3 regions of the Bacillus sp. ISL-75 genome follow, and region 3 is predicted to be linked to each of the others. Evidence: riboswitches for the same ligand, from Rfam matches in the RefSeq annotation. Region 3 holds a riboswitch; each other region holds the start of a gene.
The links. A riboswitch is a leader RNA that binds a small molecule or an ion and turns the genes downstream of it on or off. The one in region 3 is predicted to bind S-adenosylmethionine.

Region 1 (7,687 bases), on a different contig from region 3:
GAAGTATTTGAATGGAATCATACCAAAGGGAAAGAAAATATCGCGAAAGCGGAAAAGGCTAATGTCGGGATTACCATAAGTGAAATAACACTTGCAGAATCCGGTACGGTGGTTTTGTTTAGCGATGAGAATAAAGGAAGAACAGTTAGCTTTTTACCAGCAACCTATATTGCACTTGTACCGAAAAGCACTTTAGTTCCACGGATTACGCAAGCTGCTCAAAAGATGAGGGAGATTCACAAGAAAACGGGGCATGTTGCTTCATGCATCAATTTTATTACCGGACCAAGTAACTCTGCGGATATTGAATTGAATCTAGTAGTTGGTGTCCATGGGCCAGTAAAAGCTTCCTATATTGTTATTAACGATCTTTAAACAAATGGAATGGTCTGTATCCTGAAATGGATGCAGATCATTTTTTTGTAACCTGTTATACAACATAAATTGACCTGTTATATAATTATGAAAGCTCTTTAAAGTCATATATAGTAACCCTTATTCAATAAAAATTTTATGTGTTTCAAAATAATTATCGTTATGTTTGACTTTTATCACAGCGTAATAAAAATAGTTGTCTTACAATAGTTTTTGGGAAGTTGAATTTTTATGTCTATTTCGTGTTATTTTATTGAACGAAGTTAGGGAGGGACATTATGTCTATTTTACTGAAAAAAAATGAATTAGGATTTTTTGAAATCCGTCTTGAATCAATTGGGGGGCTGGGAGCTAACCTGGCTGGAAAAATGTTAGCGGAGGCTGGTGTTTTAAGTCTTGGCTTGAAAGGATCCAATTTTTCATCCTACGGCTCTGAGAAAAAAGGGTCTCCAGTAAAGAGTTTCATTCGCTTTTGTGAACCAGATGTAGAAATTAGAGATCATAGTCCCATTGAACAACCACATATTGTTGGTGTTTTCCATGAAGCCTTATATAGAACGGTTGATGTTGTTAGCGGTTTGAATGCTGATAGTATAGTCTTAGTAAATACAGCAAGGGATTTTGATGAAGTTAAAACGGATTTACAATTAGATTATGGTACACTAGCGATTGTTGATGCCCTCCAGATAGCCGTAGAGGAAAAAACGAAAGTAAATACGGCAATGCTAGGAGCATTATATCGTATTTGTGATTTTCTAGATCCTGAATCCATGAGAGACGTGATTCGGAAAACGTTTACGAAGAAATACCCGCATCTAGTTGAACCAAATATCCGCACTTTTGACCGCGGTTATAATGAGGTTCAATTTAAAACATATAAAGTGCCAGAAGGGGCTGAAGGAAAAGCCTTCACACGCCCACATCCACAGCTTGGATACTTGACTCAGGAAATCGGTGGTGTCATGGTTTCTCAAGCAAATAGTATTTTTAAAGATTTAAGTGGTTCACGCCAAGGATTCCTTCCGGAGTTCCAACAAGACAAATGTATTCACTGTGCTGCATGTGACAACGTTTGTCCTGACTTTTGCTTCGTTTGGGAAGAAGGAGAAGATAAGTGTGGAAGAAAACAAATGTTCCTTCAAGGTATTGATTACCAATACTGTAAAGGCTGCCTGAAATGCGTGGAAGCATGCCCAACCGACGCACTCGGTGATCTTCGTGAAATGCTTGGGTATGCAGATAATAACCGCGTAAAGCAAAACTTTCCTTATATTGCAGGAGGAATCCAATAATGGCTATTTTAGAAGATAAATTAACAACAAAAGGTGTAGCAGAACAAATTTCCACTTTTGAATCTGGAAATGAAATGGCTGCTATGGCGGCAGCACAAATCAATTATCATATTATGGGATATTTCCCAATTACACCTTCAACAGAGGTTGCACAATTTTTAGATCAAATGAAAACGCGCGGGGAGCATGATATTAAACTGATTCCTGCCGATGGCGAGCACGGTTCAGCAGGTATTTGCTACGGTGCTGCGGCAACTGGTGCACGTGTTATCAATGCAACCAGTGCAAATGGATTCTTATATATGCTTGAACAAATGCCTGTCCAATCAGGGACACGTTTTCCAATGGTTATGAATCTAGTTACTCGTGCCGTCAGTGGTCCGCTTGATATTCGTGGCGATCACTCGGATCTCTATTATGCATTAAATACAGGCTGGGTAATCTTAACAGCAAAAACACCGCAAGCTGTATATGATATAAATATTATGGCGCTTAAAATTGCCGAACATTCAAAGGTTCGCTTACCAGTTATTGTTGCTTATGATGGCTTCTTTACATCCCACCAAAAGCGTCGAGTGGAATTCTTTAAGGACCGCAGTGTTGTACAGCAATTTGTAGGTGAATGTCCAACCGATTACAACTTTGTTAGAGACTTGAGGAAGCCAGTAACGATTGGTGCTCATATGAGTGGTGATGATTTCATTAACAATCACTACCAACAATCAGAAGCAATGTACAATGCTGGTGAGGTATTTAAGGAAGTGGCTTCGGAATATGCTAAGCTTTCTGGAAGAGAATATCCAGTTCTAGATTTATATAAAATGGAAGATGCTGATGTAGCATTATTCCTATTAAACTCTGCGGCAGAATCTGCTAAAGATGTAGTGGATCAACTTCGTGCAAAAGGAATTAAAGCAGGTGTAATTAGCCCGAATATTATCCGTCCATTCCCTGCAAAGGAAATTCGTGAAGCCCTTAAGAATGTAAAATCATTATTAGTTGGGGAACGTGCGGATTCTTACGGAGCAAATGGTCCTAACCTTACACATGAAGTAAAATCTGCACTTCAAGATGACAAAGACAACAAGACGATCGTGTTAAGCCGCGTATTTGGTCTCGGTGGTAAGGATTTCTATGCAACTGATGCACAGGCTTTCTTTGAAATGGCACTTGATGCAAAGGAAAAAGGATATGCTGAAAAGCCATTTGATTACTATGGTCATATTCCAGGTAATCCTGAAAAAATCCTTAAGCCTGTTATTTTGCCACAGCACGGGGATGTTTTTAAATCAGGTTTAATTGATGTGAAGATGGATGAAGAAACCAATAAATTAAAGGTGAAAATCCCGCCGTTACGTGCTTTAACTGGTAAACCGAAACGGATTGCCTCCGGTCACGGGGCATGTCCAGGGTGCGGAATTTTTGCTGGACTCGAGTTATTCTTTAAAGGGATTGAGGGAGATATTGTTACTCTATTCCAAACGGGATGCGCTTATGTAACAACAACATCATATCCTAGCACCTCCCATAAGCAAACGATGATGCACAATTTGTTCCAAAACGGTGCCGCAACGCTTTCAGGTACTGTTGAAGCATTCATGGAATTAAAACGACGCGGCGAAATTGAAGTATCGGATGACGCCACATTTGTTATGATTACTGGTGATGGTGGTATGGATATTGGTATGGGTTCTGCGATTGGTACTGCTCTTCGCGGACATAAACTGATTATGCTTGAATATGATAATGAGGGCTACATGAATACAGGCTCACAAATGTCTTATTCAACACCACTGGGTCATATGACAAGTACATCAGGAGTTGGAAAAGCACAGCGAGGAAAAGCCTTCCACCATAAGGATACTCCGCAAATTATGGCTGCTACCAATATTCCTTATGTGTTTACCGGTTCGGAAGCCTTTCCACAGGACTTAGTTAAAAAAGGTGCAAAAGCACAATGGTACGCACAAAATGTTGGAACAGTATATGGAAAACTTCTCATCACATGCCCACTAAACTGGAAATCTGATGACCGTTTTGGTGCAAAAATTATCGAAGCTGCTGTAGATTCTTGCTTCTTCCCGCTATATGAAGTAGAACAAGGTGTTACAACCATAACTTACAATCCTGAAGAGAAGAACAAACGAATTCCACTTTCTGATTGGTTAAAATATATGGGGAAAACAAAACACCTACTTAAAGTTGAAAACAAGCCAATGCTAGAAGAATTTGAAGCAGAAGTTGAGAAAAGATGGCAAAGACTCAAAGCAAAGAATGAAAATCCTATGCTGTAAAAAAAGCAATTCAAAAAACACTTCATTGGGAAGTGTTTTTTTGTTGGTTATTGACAGGGTTCTGACTAGAAAAAGCAATCCTAGTTGGATTGCTTTTTCTATATTAAAGTGTTTCTTTAACAGTTGCTATGAAAGCAGTCAGATTTTTGATTTCTTTTCGTTGTTTGATTAGGACTTTCCCTAGACCTAGTGTTTTCTGTTTTGCAGTGAATCTAGTTTGATCATCCTCGATCTGATCTAAATCAGCAACATGAGCAAGACCAATTGTTCTTCTGATTAATTCGCAGCCGGCAAAGCCGATTGAATCCTCAAAAAACTTAGTTAAATTATAGTTTAGAAAGGTATAGGATTTAGCGTAATCGTCTTTATTCTCCGTATTCCATAATAGTGTAAATTGATCCTCAAATTCACTCCATACCGTTTCAATATGATTGAGGAAAAGATCCCTTTCTTCAACATTTGCTATTACCTGGAAGAGAAGATTTGCAATTACTTGGCCGATATCAAATCCAGCTGGTCCGTAGAAAGAAAATTCGGGATCGATTACTTTTGTTTCATAATTATCGGCAAAAACACTTCCGGTATGAAGATCACCATGGAGGAGAACTTCAGCCTCTGTTAAAAAGCGTTTCTTCAAAATATTTACATGAAACTTTAGTTCATCATCCTGCCAAAGCTCTTCGACAACAGGACGCAGTCCTTCCTCGAAATCGTTGGTTTCTGCATCAATAAAAGGATCTGTGAAGATTAAATCTTCAGTTATTTTGCAAAGCTCGGGATTGATAAACTGTTGTACATATTCCTTTTTTACGGAAGGGCTTAATCCGTAATCAGAAGTGTAAAATAATGTTTTTGCAAGATATTCACCTAGATGTTTTGAAATTAATGGATAAGTTTCTCCTTTGATAAAGCCAGTTCTTGCGATCGAAAGATGGGAAAGGTCCTCCATTACGGTTACAGCTAGGACATCATCTGTGAAAAAAACTTGGGGCACATAATCTGGAGCAATCTGTCCGAAAATTTTTAAGGCATCCGCTTCAATTTTTGCTCTTTTCAAAGTTAATGGCCAGCTTTCGCCAACTACCTTTGCATAAGGGAGAGCTTGTTTGATAATAACACTTTTTCCTTCCAATTCATCAACAATATGAAAGACTAGATTGAGATTCCCATCGCCAATCTCCTTGCAGGAAAGTTTTGCATGCTGGTCAAAAATTTTCAATTCAAGTGCCAGTTCAACTGCACTTTCGTTTGTTAAAGGCTGGTATGTTTTTTGTTTTAGTAGACTCATTATGGTACCTCCTCGTTTTTGGGAGGCTTAATTATGCACGCAGGCACTAAAAAAGCCTCTTTCTCATCTGAAAGAGGCTGATAGACAATATTGTCTGTCGCACCTCTTATCTCTCAGAAAGATAATCCTTCTGTTGGAATTAGCACCGTGCCTTAAAGGGGGAATCCCCAGCGCAAAAAGCGCCCCATTTCAATGGGTTTCCGGTCGGTTGCTGGGCTTCAAAGGGCCAAATCCCTCAGCCAGCTCATGATAAGAGAAAATCTATTTAACTGGTAAAAATCATATCAGTAACAAAGAGAAAGTGTCAATATTTTTTGAAAATTATTATTTATAGAATTCTGGTTTTCTATCCGTGAAAATAGGAATTTGCTTACGGACCTCCTTGACTAAGTCCATCTCAATTTCAGCCGATAGGATTTCTTCCTTCATTCCAGCCTCAGCAATGACCTCACCCCACGGGTCAATAATCATCGAGTGACCAGCAAAATGGTTATTTGGGTCATTTCCAGAACGGTTACAGGCAATTACATAACATTGATTTTCAATTGCTCTGGCAATTAAAAGGGCCCTCCAGTGGGACAATCTGGGTGCAGGCCATTCGGCCACAACAAACAGTGCTTCTGCACCTTCTGATGTGTGAGCGCGTATCCACTCTGGAAACCGGATATCATAACAGATCGACCCAGCAAACTGATGATGATCAAGTTGGAAAAGTCCCTTCTCGGCGCCAGGCTCTAAGAAAACATGCTCATTCATGAGTTTAAAAAGATGTAGTTTACTATACTTGTGCACAAGCGTGCCATCTTTATTGATGATGAGGAGAGTATTTTTTACTCCTGTTTCTTCACGGTTCGCAACTGAGCCGCCAACGAAATGAACCTGATTTTGTTGTGCTGCATTTCTCAGAAATTCAATTGTTTGTACTGCTTTTGGGTCTGCAATTTCATTCAGGCGGGTCAAGTCATATCCCGTTGTCCATAGTTCCGGAAGGACAATGATATCGGGTTGTTCAGTCAGTGCATTTTCAATGAGTCTTTCGGCAGTTTGGTAGTTTTTATTGGGATCACCGAAGACGATATCCATTTGCAGACATGAAATTTTTAATTTCACGAATCTTCACCTCGTTTGAAATTTGGGATTTTTTCTTTACAAGCTATTATAAAAGTTATATCATTTGTGACTAGAAATTCATAATGATTCTTATAAATAATTAAGCAGGTGAGAACAATGAAGCAATTTCCACCATCAGAATTATTAACTAATCTTCCGAAGCAATTTTTTGCTGCACTTGTTAAAAAAGTAGGGGAATATATTTCACAAGGGTTTGATGTGATTAATTTAGGGCAAGGCAACCCTGATCAGCCAACGCCTACTCATATTGTTAAAAAACTTCAAGATGCAGCAGCGAATCCATTAAATCATAAATATTCTCCTTTTCAGGGACATCGTTATTTAAAACAGGCTGCCGCTGATTTTTATTTAAGAGAATATGGAGTGACCATTGATCCGGATAAAGAAGTGGCGATTTTGTTTGGGGGTAAAGCAGGACTTGTCGAAATTCCTCAATGCTTATTAAATCCGGGGGATACCATCCTTGTACCTGACCCCGGTTACCCGGATTATTGGTCTGGGGTTGCTCTTGCAAAAGCTGAAATGGTTACGATGCCGTTACGAGAGGAAAATAACTTTCTACCGGATTATTGCGAACTGGATAAGTCTGTTTTATCAAAAGCAAAGTTAATGTTCCTCAATTATCCTAATAATCCAACAGGAGCAACAGCTACTCATGAATTTTTTGATGAGACTATTAAGCTAGCGAGTGATCATGATATTTGTGTTGTTCATGATTTTGCCTATGGTGCTATTGGTTTCGATGGTGAAAAACCAATAAGCTTTATGCAGATTGAAGGGGCTAAAGAGGTTGGGATAGAGATATATACTTTATCAAAAACCTTTAATATGGCAGGCTGGCGTGTTGGTTTTGCTGTTGGGAATGAGAGTGTGATTTCAAGCATCGAACTTTTACAGGACCATCTTTATGTTAGTTTATTTGGGGCTGTACAAGAGGCAGCGGCTGAGGCTTTAATGGGCCCTCAGGATTGTGTACGGGAACTAAACGATCTTTATGAGCGAAGACGTAATGTATTGATTGATGGGCTTCGTTCATTGGGATGGAATGTCACCGCGCCAAAGGGTTCCTTTTTCGCGTGGCTCAAAGTTCCTGAGGGTAAAACATCTGAGGAATTTGCTAACATTTTACTCGAACAAGCACATATTATGGTTGCACCGGGAATTGGCTTTGGAGAATTTGGAGAAGGATATGTCCGTGTTGGGTTATTAACATCAGAACAACGATTAGCCGAAGCTGTTGAAAGAATTAGTCGTTTGGAAATATTCTGTTAAATTGATTGACATTTTATATTTTTCCTGCGATAATG
Region 2 (7,687 bases), on a different contig from region 3:
CAAGGTGGGGAAGGCAATGAGGATTTTGCCGGGGACGACAGGGAAGACGCCTTTTCCGCCTTTTTGCTGTTAAAATCTATGCCTAGAGTACGTGAAATACATATATTTGGGTTCTCGCGGGGTGGTGTAATGGCGCTTTTGACAGGAATTGAGTTCCCTGAGACCGCGTCTGTTGTCAGCTGGGGCGGGGTCAGTGATATGTCCCTCACCTATATGGAACGTAAAGATTTACGGAGAATGATGAAGAGGGTCATTGGCGGAACCCCTCAGAAATTTCCGGAACGGTATCAAGAAAGGACCCCTCTTTATCAAATAGAAAAGATCAAAGCCCCTGTCCTGATTATCCATGGTGCTAAAGACGGAAATGTTTCGGTGGAGCACGCGTATCGTCTTGAAAGAAGGCTGAGGTTACTAGAAAAACCAGTCGAAGCATGGTATTTTAACGAATTTACACATTACTTCCCACCAGCAGTAAATAGAAAAGTCGTGAATGATTTAACGAAGTGGATGAAAAGTCACCGTAAAAGATGATAATATATAGGTATTACAAGTAGAGGAGCGGATGTATATGGGTATGCCTCTTGAGTTAAATACGATGATTGTAACTAAAGGTAGAGAAAAACGAGTGGAAGAAAACGTCTTTTTGCTAGAAAAAGAAGGGTACAGACTTTATCCAATTGAGATTCCGATTGATGTAAGAAAAACAATCGATAGTGATTCAAGTGGTACCGCATTGATAAAAAAAGTCGAGTTGCAAAATAACAGCACGACCATAACCTATCAATTAATATCATTAAATTCGACTAACTAATGAGATTAGAAAGCCCATATCGAATCGATATGGGCTTTTGATATTATGCTATTGGTCCGCCTTTTTCTTCAATATCTTCTGAAACATTAGTGAATTTTTTAAAGTTTTCGCGGAACTTTGCGGCTAATTCTTTTGCTTTCTTTTCATATGCCTGCGAATCCGACCAAGTTTTAATCGGCTGTAGGACTTCGTCTGGTACACCTGCAATATGGAGCGGGATATTTAATCCAAAGATCGCGTCCTTGACAGTCTCCACATGGTTTAATTCTCCCTCAAGAGCGGCTTCAACCATAGCGCGCGTGTAGGAAAGTTTCATTCGATTACCGACTCCATATTCGCCGCCGGTCCAGCCAGTGTTGACAAGAAAAACATTGGCATTGTGCTCAAGTATTTTTTCACCGAGCATTTCTGCGTAACGAGTCGCAGGCAGCGGCAGGAATGGAGCACCAAAGCAAGTGGAGAAGGTAGCTTGTGGTGACGTTATTCCACGCTCTGTTCCGGCTAGTTTTGAGGTGTAGCCACTTAAAAAGTGATACATTGCTTGTTCCTTTGTTAATTTTGAAATTGGAGGCAAGACTCCGAATGCATCAGCGGTTAAAAAGACAATCGTATTTGGATGGCCAGCGATACTTGGTTGAACAATATTATCAATTGCGTCAATCGGATAAGCGGCACGTGTATTTTCGGTCAACGTTCCATCATCATAATCAGCGATTCTTGATTCCTGATTCAATGTTACATTTTCTAGGACAGTTCCAAAGCGGATGGCATCAAAGATTTGCGGCTCCTTTTCACGAGAAAGATTGATACATTTTGCGTAGCAGCCCCCCTCGATATTAAAGACACCATTAGAGGACCAACCGTGCTCATCATCACCAATTAATCGACGAGTGGAATCCGCTGATAAGGTTGTTTTGCCAGTTCCAGACAAGCCAAAGAATAAAGCAACATCGCCTTCAATCCCAACATTGGCAGAACAGTGCATCGAAAAAATATTGTTTTCAGGCAGTAAATAATTCATTACAGAAAAAATCGACTTTTTCATTTCCCCTGCGTATTCTGTACCACCTATTAAAACAATTCTTTTTTCAAAAGAAATCATAATAAAAGCTTCCGAGTTGGTACCATCGATAGCCGGATCTGCCTTGAAATTAGGTGCAGAAATAACGGTAAATCCAGCATCATGGGCAAGTAGTTCATCATCCGACGGGCGAATAAATAACTGATGTACAAATAAATTTTGCCAAGCTAATTCATTTACCACTTGGATGGATAAACGTGATTTTTTATCAGCACCCGCAAATCCTTTAAAAACAAAGATCTCATTTTTCTGTTGTAAATAATTAATGACCTTTTGATAAAGCTTTGTAAAAACCGGTTCTGAAATTGGTTGATTGGTCGTGCCCCATTCAATTTTGTCTTTAGTTGAATCTTCTAAAACAATGAATTTATCCTGTGGAGACCGGCCAGTATACTTTCCAGTAGCGACACTAATTGCTCCCGTAGAAGTTAATGCTCCTTCATGACGGGTTAAGACTTTCTCAACTAATTGAGGAACAGATAATTGCACATGAACATGACTTTCATTTAACAATTGATTTAATTCATTAGGAGTATCAACAGAATTCATTTAATGAGACCTTCCTTTATTTCGTTTTTAGGTTGTTAATAATATAAAAAGTATAACACATTAACTGAATTAATGTATCCTATTTAACTGGATTTATATATTATAAAACTTTAATTGAAGATATAAAAAAAATTTATAAAAGATACTAACATATTTCGTATATTTCCCATTTTGTTGAAAAACATTTCTTAAAAAATTCATTGACATTGTTGGGCAGTGTGATATTATTCTAATTTGAACGGATACTCTCTTATCCTGAGCTGGTGGAGGGACAGGCCCAATGAAACCCAGCAACCTGCAGTATGAAAAGATTGACCACTTAAAAGGTCCTTTTCAGGATGCGAAGGTGCTAATCTGACGCAAGGCTTTGACCTTGAACGATAAGAGCGAAAGGCCCGGAACAACCTTTCCTCTCTGGTAAGGTTTTTTGTTTTGTATAAGTCCTTTATGAAAAGAGTCTCTAATAAAAATCCTTTGTTTATTACATACTAAGGGAATGAGTACCGTATCAAATTCTCGATGTTTAAGGAAGTATTCCTGTAACCTTCCTAAAACCTCGATTATCTCATATTATAGGAGGAATTCAGATGTCAACAAAACGTCGTTTGTTCACTTCTGAATCAGTTACTGAGGGTCATCCTGATAAGATCTGTGACCAAATTTCTGATTCCATTTTAGATGCTATTTTAGCAAGGGATGCTAATGCCCGTGTTGCGGCTGAAACTTCAGTAACAACAGGACTAGTGCTAGTAGCAGGAGAAATCACCACATCTACCTACGTGGATATTCCAAAAATTGTTCGTGAAACGATTAAAAACATCGGCTACAATCGCGCGAAATTCGGTTTTGACTCAGAAACCTGTGCTGTTTTAACATCTATTGATGAACAGTCTCCAGATATCGCGATGGGTGTTGACCAAGCATTGGAAGCGCGTGAAGGTCAAATGTCTGATGAACAAATCGAAGCAATTGGTGCAGGGGACCAAGGTTTAATGTTTGGTTTTGCTTGTAATGAAACAAAAGAGCTTATGCCTCTTCCCATTTCACTAGCGCACAAACTTGCTCGCCGTTTAACAGAAGTACGTAAAGATAAGGTTCTTGATTACTTACGCCCAGACGGAAAAACACAAGTAACGGTTGAATATGATGAGAACGATAAACCAGTACGCATTGATACGATTGTTATTTCAACTCAACACAATCCTGAAGTTGAGTTAGAGCAAATTCAACGTAACTTGAAGGAATATGTTATTAATCCGGTAGTTCCAAACGAATTAATCGATGAAAAGACAAAATACTTTATTAATCCAACCGGCCGTTTCGTTATTGGCGGACCACAAGGGGATGCTGGCTTAACAGGCCGTAAAATCATCGTAGATACGTATGGTGGATATGCTCGCCATGGCGGTGGTGCCTTCTCTGGTAAGGATCCTACAAAAGTGGACCGTTCAGCTGCCTACGCCGCACGTTATGTTGCCAAAAATATCGTTGCTGCTGGCCTTGCTGATAAGGTAGAAGTTCAACTTGCCTATGCAATTGGAGTTGCTAGACCCGTTTCGATTGCAGTTGATACTTTTGGTACAGGTAAAGTCAGCGAAGACGTGTTAGTTGACCTAGTAAGTCAAAACTTCGACCTTCGCCCTGCAGGTATCATTAACATGTTGGATCTTCGTCGCCCTATTTACCAACAAACAGCAGCTTATGGTCACTTTGGCCGTACAGATGTGGATCTTCCTTGGGAGCGCACAGATAAAGTAGAAACATTACGTCAACAAGCAAATCTATAAATAGAAAAGCAGAAGCGCCTTGGCGCTGGAGCTAGACAATACAAAGGGAGTTACATACTACATGTAACTCCTGTTTTTATTCGTATGTCTATTTACCTGTACAGTAACAAATAATTGAAAAAATGAAGTGTTTAAGCAGGTCAAAAGAAGTAAAAAATGATGATATTAAATTTGCCTATGGTTCACAGTGCAATTTTTATAAAAAAAGTGGTAGTATTAGAGAGTATGTTTTTCTGTCTAGCTCCAGCGCAAGGCGTTTGCGCTTTGGGGCAATACGTCCTTTTAAAGGATATTTAGAATGAGGTGAAGTACATAATGTGTGGTTTTATCGGTTGTGTACACGACAAAACACAAAACTATAGTGATGAGCAAAAACAACAATTTAAAAATATGAACGATATTATAACTCATCGTGGGCCGGATGATGATGGTTTTTATTATGATAATCATATCCAATTTGGGTTCCGCCGTTTAAGTATCATTGATATTGAAAGTGGTCATCAACCGCTTACGTATGAAAATGAACGCTACTGGATTATCTTTAATGGTGAAGTTTATAACTATGTAGAACTGCGCGAGGAGCTATTGAGCGAAGGATTAACCTTTTCAACTAGCTCCGATACCGAGGTTATTATTGCACTCTACAGCCATTTGAAGGAAAAAGCCGTCGAAAAACTACGCGGAATGTTCTCCTTTGTCATCTGGGATAAACAAGAACAAACTCTTTATGGCGCGCGTGATCCGTTCGGGATTAAACCGTTTTTTTATTTTGAAGATGGTGAAAGAACATTTTTTGCCTCTGAGAAAAAGAGTATTCTATTGGGGCTCGAAAATGATGTTCTTAACTATGATTCCTTGCAGCATTATTTGACCTACCAATTTGTTCCTGAACCAACCACCATGTCTGATGGTATTAAGAAATTAGAGCCAGGTCATTTTTTTACCAAAAAGATTGGCTCACCAATGGAAATCAAAAGATATTGGAAAGCACACTTTAAACCCGTTCACAAATCAGAACCTGATTTTATCAAGGAAATTAAAGATGTCCTGTTCGATTCTGTAAAAATGCACATGCGCAGTGATGTTCCAGTAGGCTCATTCCTTTCTGGCGGGATTGATTCTTCGATTATTGCATCGATTGCAAAAGAATATCACCCTGCAATTAAAACCTTTTCGGTAGGTTTTGAGCATAATGGATTCAGTGAAATTGATGTCGCAAAAGAGACAGCTGAGAAGCTTGGTGTCGAAAATATCAGCTATGTGATTTCACCGCAGGAATATATGAATGAAATTCCAAAAATTATGTGGCATATGGATGATCCGCTGGCAGACCCTGCTTGTGTCCCGCTTTATTTTGTTGCCCGTGAAGCGAGAAAGCACGTAACCGTTGTTCTTTCAGGTGAAGGTGCGGATGAATTATTTGGCGGCTACAATATTTATCACGAGCCGCAATCCTTAGAGGTGTTTAATAAAATTCCGAGAGCAGGAAAAGTGCTTTTAAAAGGGATCGCAGGTATGATGCCTGAGGGAATGAGAGGAAAAAGCTTTATCGAACGCGGTGTAACTCCAATGGAAGAACGTTACATTGGTAATGCGAAAATGTTTACCGAAGAAGAAAAGCGCGAACTACTAAATGTCTATCGTGAGGGATTAGATTACACTGATATAACGAAGCCGCTTTACGCCGAATCGCGTGGTTATGATCCTGTGGACCGGATGCAGTATATTGATATCCATACATGGATGCGCGGCGATATTTTGCTGAAGGCCGATAAAATGACGATGGCTCATTCCTTAGAACTTCGTGTGCCATTCCTTGATAAAGCGGTCTTCGAAGTGGCATCAAAAATTCCGACCAGCCTGAAAACAGTGCATGGAACGACGAAGTATATCTTACGTAAAGCAGCCGAAGGTGTTGTACCTGCCCATGTACTTGACCGGAAGAAACTTGGGTTCCCTGTACCAATCCGTCATTGGTTAAAGGATGAAATGAACGAATGGGCGAAGAAGATCATCCGCGAAAGCAACACGGATCATTTGATCAATAAATCATATGTGCTTCAATTGCTTGAAGACCATTGCCAAGGTAAAGCCGATAACAGCAGGAAGATTTGGACTGTGCTGATGTTTATGGTATGGCATCAAGTATATGTTGAAGATGTCTATTCCTTTCAACGTGATTACGCACTAGAAAAGGCCCTGCAAACATCGAAAAATTAATCGTAAAAGCACCCAAATTTCTTGGGTGCTTTTGCTTTTTCTCTGTTACACTTGCCAAGTTGATTTCCGCTCCAGGTGCTTCGCTTTCCGTGGGCGGTTCGGGGAGCCTTCTCGGCGCTAAGCGCCTGCGGGGTCTCCCCTGCCCCGTCCTCCCGCAGGAGTCTTCGCACCCTTCCGCTCCAATCAACTTGGCAATAAAATCAACACAGCCTATTTTTTAAGAATTATGATTGGATTGACTTATAATATTGTCCCTTTTCTGCATATTCTGTAGAGATTCTTACCATATCTTTTATGTCTTCTGGAGTTAATTCTCTAATAACTTTTGCCGGTCTGCCAAATGCTAAGGTATTAGGGGGAATTTTTTTCCCTTGCGGAACCAGACTGCCGGCTCCAATAAAAGCACCCTCGCCGATTTCAGCATTATCAAGAATGATGGAACCCATTCCTATTAACGCTTTTTTTCGAATGATACAACTGTGTAGAATAACCTGATGACCAATCGTTACTTCATCTTCTAAAATTAGCGGGTTATTGGGGCTTTGGTGTAAGATAGAATTATCTTGTATATTTACTTTCTTACCAATAATGGTTGGGGCAACGTCCCCTCTGATAACGGTGTTAAACCAAACACTTGATTCATCGCCAATCTCAACATCACCGGTAATCGTTACATAGTCGGCAATATAAGCAGTATCAGCTATGCGGGGGTACTTCCCTTTAAATGGATAAATCATTATTCTCGCTCCTTTTGTATGATGATTCTATTTTATCGGAAGTATGAAGTGATTCACAAAAAATTTGTCTTTTTTATTATAAAGGGACTAAAGATAGTTTGGAAATTTTCCAGCAATAGGTAATAACTAATTCCAGGGGGGAAAACTATGTGGAAGTGGGAAGCAGAAGGAGAAGCGAAGGCTGTTATCGTGATCGTCCATGGCGCTATGGAACATCATCGCCGTTATGGCTGGCTGATTGAAATGTGGCGTTCGGCTGGATTCCATATCATTATGGCAGATCTTCCGGGGCAAGGGATGACAACAAGAGCAAACCGCGGCCATATTAATTCCTTCGATGAATATATTTTCGAGGTGAAAGATTGGATACAGGCTGCTTATCGTTATGATTTACCAGTCTTTTTACTTGGTCACAGTATGGGCGGCTTGATCTCAATCCGTCTCTTACAGGAAGAAAGATTGAATGTCGCTGGAGTCATTCTTTCTTCCCCATGTTTAGGGT
Region 3 (7,687 bases):
TGAAAGTCCTTTTACTTCAAGGATCGTTTTTCCAATGGACGCATTCTTCTCTGGGAACTGTTCCTCTAATTTTTGACCCAGCATATGCTCAACCACTTTGTTGATAGTCGTATCAGTAACTCGCTCTTTTGCAACAAATTCACCGTTTCTCATCACAGTAACTTCATCGCAGACTTCAAAAATTTCTGGCAAACGATGGGAAATAAAGATAACACCTACATTTTGCTTTTTTAAATCACGGACAATCCGGAATAGTTCCGTCGTTTCAGTATGACTCAATGGTGCTGTCGGCTCGTCTAAAATAAGAAACTTACATTGATTTGAAACAGCCCTAGCGATTAAGATCATTTGTTTTTCCGCTAACGTTAACTCACTTACAAGCTTCTTCGTCGGAAGCATAATGTTCATACTTGATAGTATTTCATCCGCTCTTTGATGAAGGTTCTTCCATTTCATCCATTGCTTTTTCCCCATGTTATGGACTGTATCGAGGAGCATAATATTTTCGGCGACAGTTAAATACGGAATGAGAGCCGTATCTACTTCTTGATAAACGATTTGTATTCCTGCGTCCAGTGCATTTTTCGGAGAACGAATCTTCAGGTTTTTCCCATCTAACCTTATTTCACCGGTATAGTGGTCATAAGCACCCGCGAGAACCTTCATTAACGTTGATTTCCCTGCCCCATTTGCCCCAATCAAAGCTTGGATTTCTCCCGTTTCCATCGAAAAGTCGACCTGATTCAATGCCTTCACACCAGGAAACTCTATTGAGATGTTTTTCATCTCCAATGTTGATCTCATCAAAATCATCCCCCGTAAGCAAACACTCTCTTCATCTATTGAAAAAGAGAGTGTCTAGTTGTATACCGACTATTCTTTATAATGCTTCTTTAACGTCTTTATCCACTCTTCCTCAAATGCCGTCGATTGACCCCAGCCTGGGATAATGTTTGCCAGATTAACCATGTTTACAGGCTCTTTTGCTTTGAGAAGATTTTCTTGTGAAACAAGTGAAGCATCTAAATCAAAGGTCTGTGGTGTTTCTTCACCTGCAAGCTTTTTCGCGAGTATTCTCATATCAACAGCACCGATAAGTTTCGGATCGACAGCTGCTGTGTATTTCCAAGCGCTGCCTTTTCTTTGAATTTCTTGCAGATCCGCATTGGAAACATCGATTCCATAAATCTTCACTTCTTCACGTCCCGCTTCTTTCAAAGCTCGTGCTGCACCGATTGCAAATGTATCCCAAGTAGCAAATATGGCATCCAGTTTGCCTTTTGGATATTTATTTAACATGGCTGCAACTGCGTTTTGTGTTTGTACACTTGTATCTGCCGCAGCCACACCAAAGCGTTCTACTTCTTTAATTTCAGGATTTTTTGAAAGGACATCTTGATAAACCTTATTACGTCTAACCATTGCAGGGAAACCGTCGACCCATAGGTAGGCAATATTTGCTTTTCCGTTTGTATTCTTTACGAGTTGATCAAGGGCCAAAGTTGCTAAGGCTTCATCATCCTGTGAAGTAAGCGTTACTCCATCAACCTTCGCAATATTTGGATTTGAGTCAAATGTGACTACACTTTTTCCTTTTTCAACTATCTTTTTTACATCATTAACAGTCGCATCATCGTCACCATGAGAAATGATAAATCCATCATAATCCTGGTCTAATGCCTGATTAATAGCATCATGGAACTTAGCCGTGTCACCATTTGCGGTAAACACGTCCACTTGAAAACCTAAGGCTTCTCCCTCTTCTTTTGCACCTGCTAAGAATTGGGCAGTATGATCATCACCGCCAATTTTACGGATCACCTTGATTTTTAACGGATCACCACTTGTAAACTTTTCAGACACACCTTCAAGTGAAACCTTTTTATGAGTGCTTGCTTGTTTTGTTTCTCCCTCAGAAGCACAGCCTGTGAGTAAGAGTGTTGCTGCTAATGCTGATACGAGTGTACTTTTAAAGATATTTCTTTTCATGATTAAAGCTCCCCCTTTTAGATTCTTATCAATACTCCATTACTCCGATTGGAAAGGTTTGTTTTTATATAAAAATAAAAAACCTCTCCAGAAAAGAGAGGTTTCATCACAAATTAAGGGACTACTCCTCTCTTATCTTTCAAAACAATAAATTGTTTTGCAGGATTTAGCACCAATTCCAAACGGAACGGTTGCTGGGCGTCATCGGGCCAGTCCCTCTGCCACTCTTGATAAGAGAACGTATTATTCATTTAAAGTAATAAATTAGATTTTAGTCTCCCATTAACAAGTTGTCAATAGTGTTTTGAATATTTCTAATACAGTTATTATTCCCAATCCGCCAAATAGTACGATGCAAGGCGAGGTATTAGGTTATCTTTCGGCTAGTACTACATAGAAAAGCACTTTAAATTTAATGCATTTAAAGTGCTTTTGCTTTATTACTTTATTCTGCTTTTTCGCTTGGTAAAGTCCATTTCCTGATAATAACTGTTCTTAACTAATATATTTGGCCCGAGACATTTGACAGCTGGGCAATGACAGCTTAATTCGTTTGCTAAAGCAGATGACTGCCATGTTTCATATGCATTTACTAGCTTTGTAGTTTGGATGTTTCCTAGTGGCGGTGTATCACCGAAATCAGTAACAATAATATCTCCGTTAAAAATATTTACATTCAATCGTGAACGTCCATCAGGGTCATTCCTGACTGTGACATTTTTACTTTTATATAAACGTTGTAAAAGAGCTAATTCCTCTTGATTATCGCTGCACGCATAAAATGGGAGCGTGCCAAATAGCATCCACACATTTTCATCTCTGACATCTAGTAAGTGATGGATCGCTTCTCTTATTTCATTAAGTGATAAGCTTTCGAGATTGCTAGCAAAATCACTTGGGTACATTGGATGTATTTCATGGCGCTGGCATAGCATTTCATCAACAATTTGACGGTGAATTTTTTCTAAATACGGTAGTGTCCGCTTGTTTAACATCGTTTCAGCAGATACCATCACCCCTGCTCTTACCAGTTCACGGCTATTTTCTATCATTCTATTAAAATATTTTTCCCGTTGTTCATATTCAGGCTTCCGTTCCATTCTGGCAAAGCCACCCTCGACAAAATCATCGACGGTCCCCCAGTTATGCGAAATATGTAAAACATCTAAGTAAGGCACGATTAATTCATAACGATCTAATTCAAGGGTTAAATTGGAATTAATCTGCGTCCGTACACCGCGTTCATGGGCATATTTTAAAATAGGTACAACATAATTTTTTACCGAGGATAAGGATAACATCGGTTCTCCACCGGTAATGCTAAGTGATCGAAGTGTCGGGATTTCTTCTAATCTTTGTATGAGCAAATCCAGAGGAAGCGCCTGCGGATCCTTTGTTTGGAGTGTATAGCCTACCGCGCAATGCTCACAACGCATATTACAAAGGGTCGTCGTGGTGAATTCAATATTGGTTAATTGAGGCTTTCCATATTGCTCAATATCTAAATAGGCTTCCCATGGATCATATGAAGGGGTAATTTTTTTCAATTTTGACATAATGACTCCTTAAAATCAGTCTTCAAAAAACTTCTCTATTATAACTGAATTACGGATGTTATTGCTATTTTTAACCATTACAAAAGTTTATGTTTTAAAAAATACTATTATTCTATGCTTGTTTTATGAAAAATTTACCTACTAATACATAACCACAGCACTTTGGATAAAAAATAAAAGGATAATATTTAATTGCGAATGGTGGTTATGACTAACATGGAAATGCAGCCTTTAGGAGAAGCCGAGAAACTCGCCCTTAAAAAGCTGAAAATCTTTCGGCAAAGCATCCTTCGTTATATTTTACGGGCGGCGCTTGCCAGTATGTTTATTGGCTTCGGGGTCATTGTAGCATTTAAAACGGGGAATTTCTTTTATGTTAAGGATAACCCTTTTGCCTATCCGATGGCGGCACTTACCTTCGGGGCTGCCATCATTTTAATTGCCTATGGCGGTGGTGATTTGTTTACTGGAAATACGTTTTATTACACCTATGCCGCACTTCGCAAGAAAATGACCTGGATGGACGTCGTAAAACTATGGATTTGCAGTTACGCGGGCAACATACTAGGTGCGGCGGTTTTTGCCTTTATTATTTTTACAACGGGACTTTATGAAAGTTCCGAGGTTAACGGCTTTCTACTTCATGTAGTCGAGATCAAAATGCAGGTCCCAATAACCGAGCTATTTTTCCGAGCAATCCTATGTAATTGGCTCGTCTGTATGGCCTTTTTTCTTCCGATGGGTCTAAAAGGCGATGGACCGAAGATGTTTGCGATGATGCTGTTTGTCTTTTGTTTCTTTATTTCCGGATATGAACATAGTATCGCTAACATGTGTACGTTTGCCATTGCCTTAGTTTTAAACCATCCAGGGACGATTTCATGGGCTGGAGTGATTCACAATCTAGTGCCTGTAACGATAGGCAACCTGATTGGCGGCGCTGTTTTCATGGCGATGATGTACTATTATGCTAATAAGCCATTTTTAGATGAATATGATAAAGAACAGGGCAGCTAGGTTATATTGCTTCCCTGTTCTTTTTATTAGGTGGGATATCGACAAATTCCCGGGGAAATATCAACAAGATAACAGTGATATCGACAACCGTTAAGAATATTCTAAAAATATTGATAATTTCAATATTTCTCTGATGTGTGCCCTCTTTTTGCCAAACTATTTCTTTTTGTTAATAAAATAAACATAGGCTTTGATCATAAAATAGCTTACTTCCTCGGGCAGCAATTCCTTGATCGGCTTCAGTCGCTCACGGCCAGCCTCTGCCAAGGCTTTTTCTAGAAGCGGCATGTATTCATCCGGAATATGTTTTGAAAAATCAACTTCTAACCCTTGTTGCGCACATTGAAGTAAGTGGGTTTCCACCGTGCTAACTGCCAAATTCCGCTGCTTGGCAATTTCCGCAATCGAAAAATTCCCCTGATGTAATTTTAATGTCTCCAAATGAGAATCGGTTACCCCAGCTTTTTTAGCTGGCTTCTTTGGAGCTTTCTCCAAAGGTACCAACTCACTTTGATAGTCTACATTAGTTTCACAGAAGGTACGGATGGCTTGAATAAATTCTAGGCCATATTTTTTAAGTTTCAGTTCTCCCACTCCACTAACTTGTAAAAATTCTTCCGTAGACTTTGGCAGCTTTGCACACATATCCTTTAAGGCAGCATCAGAAAAAATGACAAATGGTGGTACTTTTTCTAATTCGGCAATCTGCTTCCGCACTTCTCTTAACACTTCAAACAATGGGTCATCCTTAGCTACTTGTTTCACCTGTACAGTTTCACGGCGATGGACCTGTTCTTTACCTAAGAGAATATCTTTTCCTTTTGGTGAAACAAATAAGGTTGGAAATTGCCCTTGCTCGATCGCGATTAATTCCTGTGATATCAAGAATTCAATAAAGTCACTGACATCCTTTGAACTTCTATCCTTCATGATTCCATAGGTTGGAAGCCTATCAAAACCCATTTCCGTTACTTTTTTATTTTTTGAACCTGTTAACACTTGAGCCGTGATCGTTTTACCAAAGCGCTGCCCCATCCGAATAACGCAGGACATCACCATTTGGGCTTCCTTCGTTACATCGATGCTTGTCCTCGTGTCCAAACAGTTGCCGCATCTGCCGCAAGGCTCTGTTTCGGTTTCACCAAAATATTTTAAGATAAATTCCTGCAGACAGTTTTCGGTATGGCAATAATCGACCATTTGCTGGAGTTTAGCTAATTCTTGTGTGATGCGGCTCCGATCACTGGATTGATCAATTAAAAAACGCTGAATTTGAACATCCTGTGAGGAATGAAGCATGATACATTCACTCTTCAGACCATCCCTGCCCGCACGGCCCGCTTCCTGATAATAACTCTCCATATTTTTGGGCTGCTGATAATGTACCACATAACGGATATTGGATTTATCTATTCCCATTCCGAAAGCAGAGGTGGCGACCATCACTGTCGCTTTATCTTCTAAGAATCGTTCCTGCTCACGATTTCGCTCTACATCCCCCATCCCCGCATGATAGCGGGCTGCCTTAATATTTGCTTTCAGTAATTTCTCATAAATTTGGTCGACATTCTTCCTTGTTGCTGCATATATAATGCCCGCTTCTTTATCATTCTTTTTTAAATAGTCTTTAATAAACTTGTCGCGATCCTGTCCTTTGATAACAGTAAAGGACAGATTTTCCCGCTCGAATCCGGTAATAATCGTATTCTCTTCATCAATATTCAATAAATCGCAAATATCCTCACGTACTTTTGGTGTGGCTGTAGCAGTAAGGGCCAATACAATTGGCCTTTGCGGCAGGCTATTAATTAATTGTTGAATATGGCGATAGCTTGGCCGAAAATCATGTCCCCATTGCGAAATACAGTGGGCCTCATCCACGGCTACTAATGGAATGTCCATGCTGTAAAGATCTTCAAGAAATTCACGTGATTCCAAACGCTCAGGCGCTATGTACAGAAGCTTATATTTTCCTTCGGCCGCTTCCATCATTCGCCTATTTGCTTCGCCAAAACTTAACGAACTATTGATAAATGTTGCTGGAATACCGACTTGAATGAGGGCATCTACCTGGTCCTTCATTAAAGAAATCAGTGGGGAAATGACTATTGTGGTACCGGGTAAGACAAGTGCAGGAATTTGATAACAGATGGATTTACCGCCACCCGTTGGCATAACCGTAATTGTGTTTTTGCTGGTTAAAACGGAACGGATTGCCTGCTCTTGGCCTGTCCTGAAGGAGCTATAACCGAAGTGCGATTCTAGTAATGGCAATGCTTTTTCAAACAACATTTTTCCTCCTTTCAATACATAGATGATCCTATTAAGTTAATGATATTCTTACTCTATTATACTGCTTGTCATTGGATTTTCAAAAAGCATTTATCAATAATAATAAGTAAACCTTTGGTAAATTGTTTCTATTCTTTTAGTTAAATTTGCGACAGTAGCTGGGATTCAATTTATAATGAAACTACCTAGAAGTAAATTGGTGCACTAGAATGGGAGGAGACCATGGCAATTAAAGCAGTTATTTTTGATTTTGATGGAACGATTATTGATACAGAGACGATTTGGTATCAAGTATTTGAGGAATTGTTAAAAGAGAAGTTTAATATTGAATTGCCACTTGAGGAATTTGCTAAATGTATTGGAACTACAGATGAGGGATTTTTTCAATACTTAGAGGCACAAACGGGAATGAAGGTTGATTCGAAAAAAATAAATAAATTAGCACATGAGCGCTTCTTAGAAAAAAAGGGAATTTTAGAAGTGCGTGAGGGAGTTGTGGAAAAATTAGAGGAAGCTAGGGAGCTCAGGCTTATGATTGGGCTTGCCTCTAGTTCATCGAGAGAGTGGGTCGAGGGGTTCCTTAGGCAGTTTCAGCTTTGGGAATATTTCTCGGTAATTAAAACAAGAGAAGATGTAGTTAAAGTTAAACCTGATCCTGCCCTTTATCTAAAGGCCCTAGAGGAGTTGCAGGTTGAGCCGCAAGAGGCACTAGCAATTGAAGATTCACTTAATGGAGCCTTAGCAGCAATTGAAGCAGGGATGAGATGTATCGTGATCCCAAATCCGGTTACATCATTTTTAACCTTTCACGAAAAAACCATTCGTTCAGAGTC

Region 1: linked by a shared signal. The riboswitch ahead of mtnK (S-methyl-5-thioribose kinase) and the one ahead of J7E63_RS07140 (sugar ABC transporter substrate-binding protein) in region 3 are both predicted to bind S-adenosylmethionine.
Region 2: linked by a shared signal. The riboswitch ahead of metK (methionine adenosyltransferase) and the one ahead of J7E63_RS07140 (sugar ABC transporter substrate-binding protein) in region 3 are both predicted to bind S-adenosylmethionine.

Annotation. Positions count from the first base shown of each region.
Region 1 covers NZ_JAGGQX010000052.1:167,076-174,762, forward strand. The annotation lists gene J7E63_RS21030 (LutC/YkgG family protein) at 1-375, shown strand, start outside; gene J7E63_RS21035 (2-oxoacid:acceptor oxidoreductase family protein) at 654-1,667, shown strand; gene J7E63_RS21040 (transketolase C-terminal domain-containing protein) at 1,667-3,961, shown strand; gene mtnK (S-methyl-5-thioribose kinase) at 4,065-5,249, opposite strand; SAM riboswitch class I at 5,353-5,505, opposite strand; gene J7E63_RS21050 (carbon-nitrogen family hydrolase) at 5,574-6,359, opposite strand; gene J7E63_RS21055 (pyridoxal phosphate-dependent aminotransferase) at 6,477-7,652, shown strand.
Region 2 covers NZ_JAGGQX010000013.1:65,149-72,835, reverse strand. The annotation lists gene J7E63_RS05910 (alpha/beta hydrolase family protein) at 1-531, shown strand, start outside; gene J7E63_RS05905 (DUF2584 domain-containing protein) at 569-811, shown strand; gene pckA (phosphoenolpyruvate carboxykinase (ATP)) at 855-2,441, opposite strand; SAM riboswitch class I at 2,689-2,828, shown strand; gene metK (methionine adenosyltransferase) at 3,029-4,228, shown strand; gene asnB (asparagine synthase (glutamine-hydrolyzing)) at 4,544-6,448, shown strand; gene J7E63_RS05885 (gamma carbonic anhydrase) at 6,673-7,185, opposite strand; gene J7E63_RS05880 (alpha/beta hydrolase) at 7,333-7,687, shown strand, end outside.
Region 3 covers NZ_JAGGQX010000016.1:65,645-73,331, forward strand. The annotation lists gene J7E63_RS07135 (sugar ABC transporter ATP-binding protein) at 1-804, opposite strand, end outside; gene J7E63_RS07140 (sugar ABC transporter substrate-binding protein) at 874-1,989, opposite strand; SAM riboswitch class I at 2,119-2,226, opposite strand; gene yfkAB (radical SAM/CxCxxxxC motif protein YfkAB) at 2,430-3,545, opposite strand; gene J7E63_RS07150 (formate/nitrite transporter family protein) at 3,762-4,562, shown strand; gene recQ (DNA helicase RecQ) at 4,719-6,851, opposite strand; gene J7E63_RS07160 (HAD family hydrolase) at 7,077-7,687, shown strand, end outside.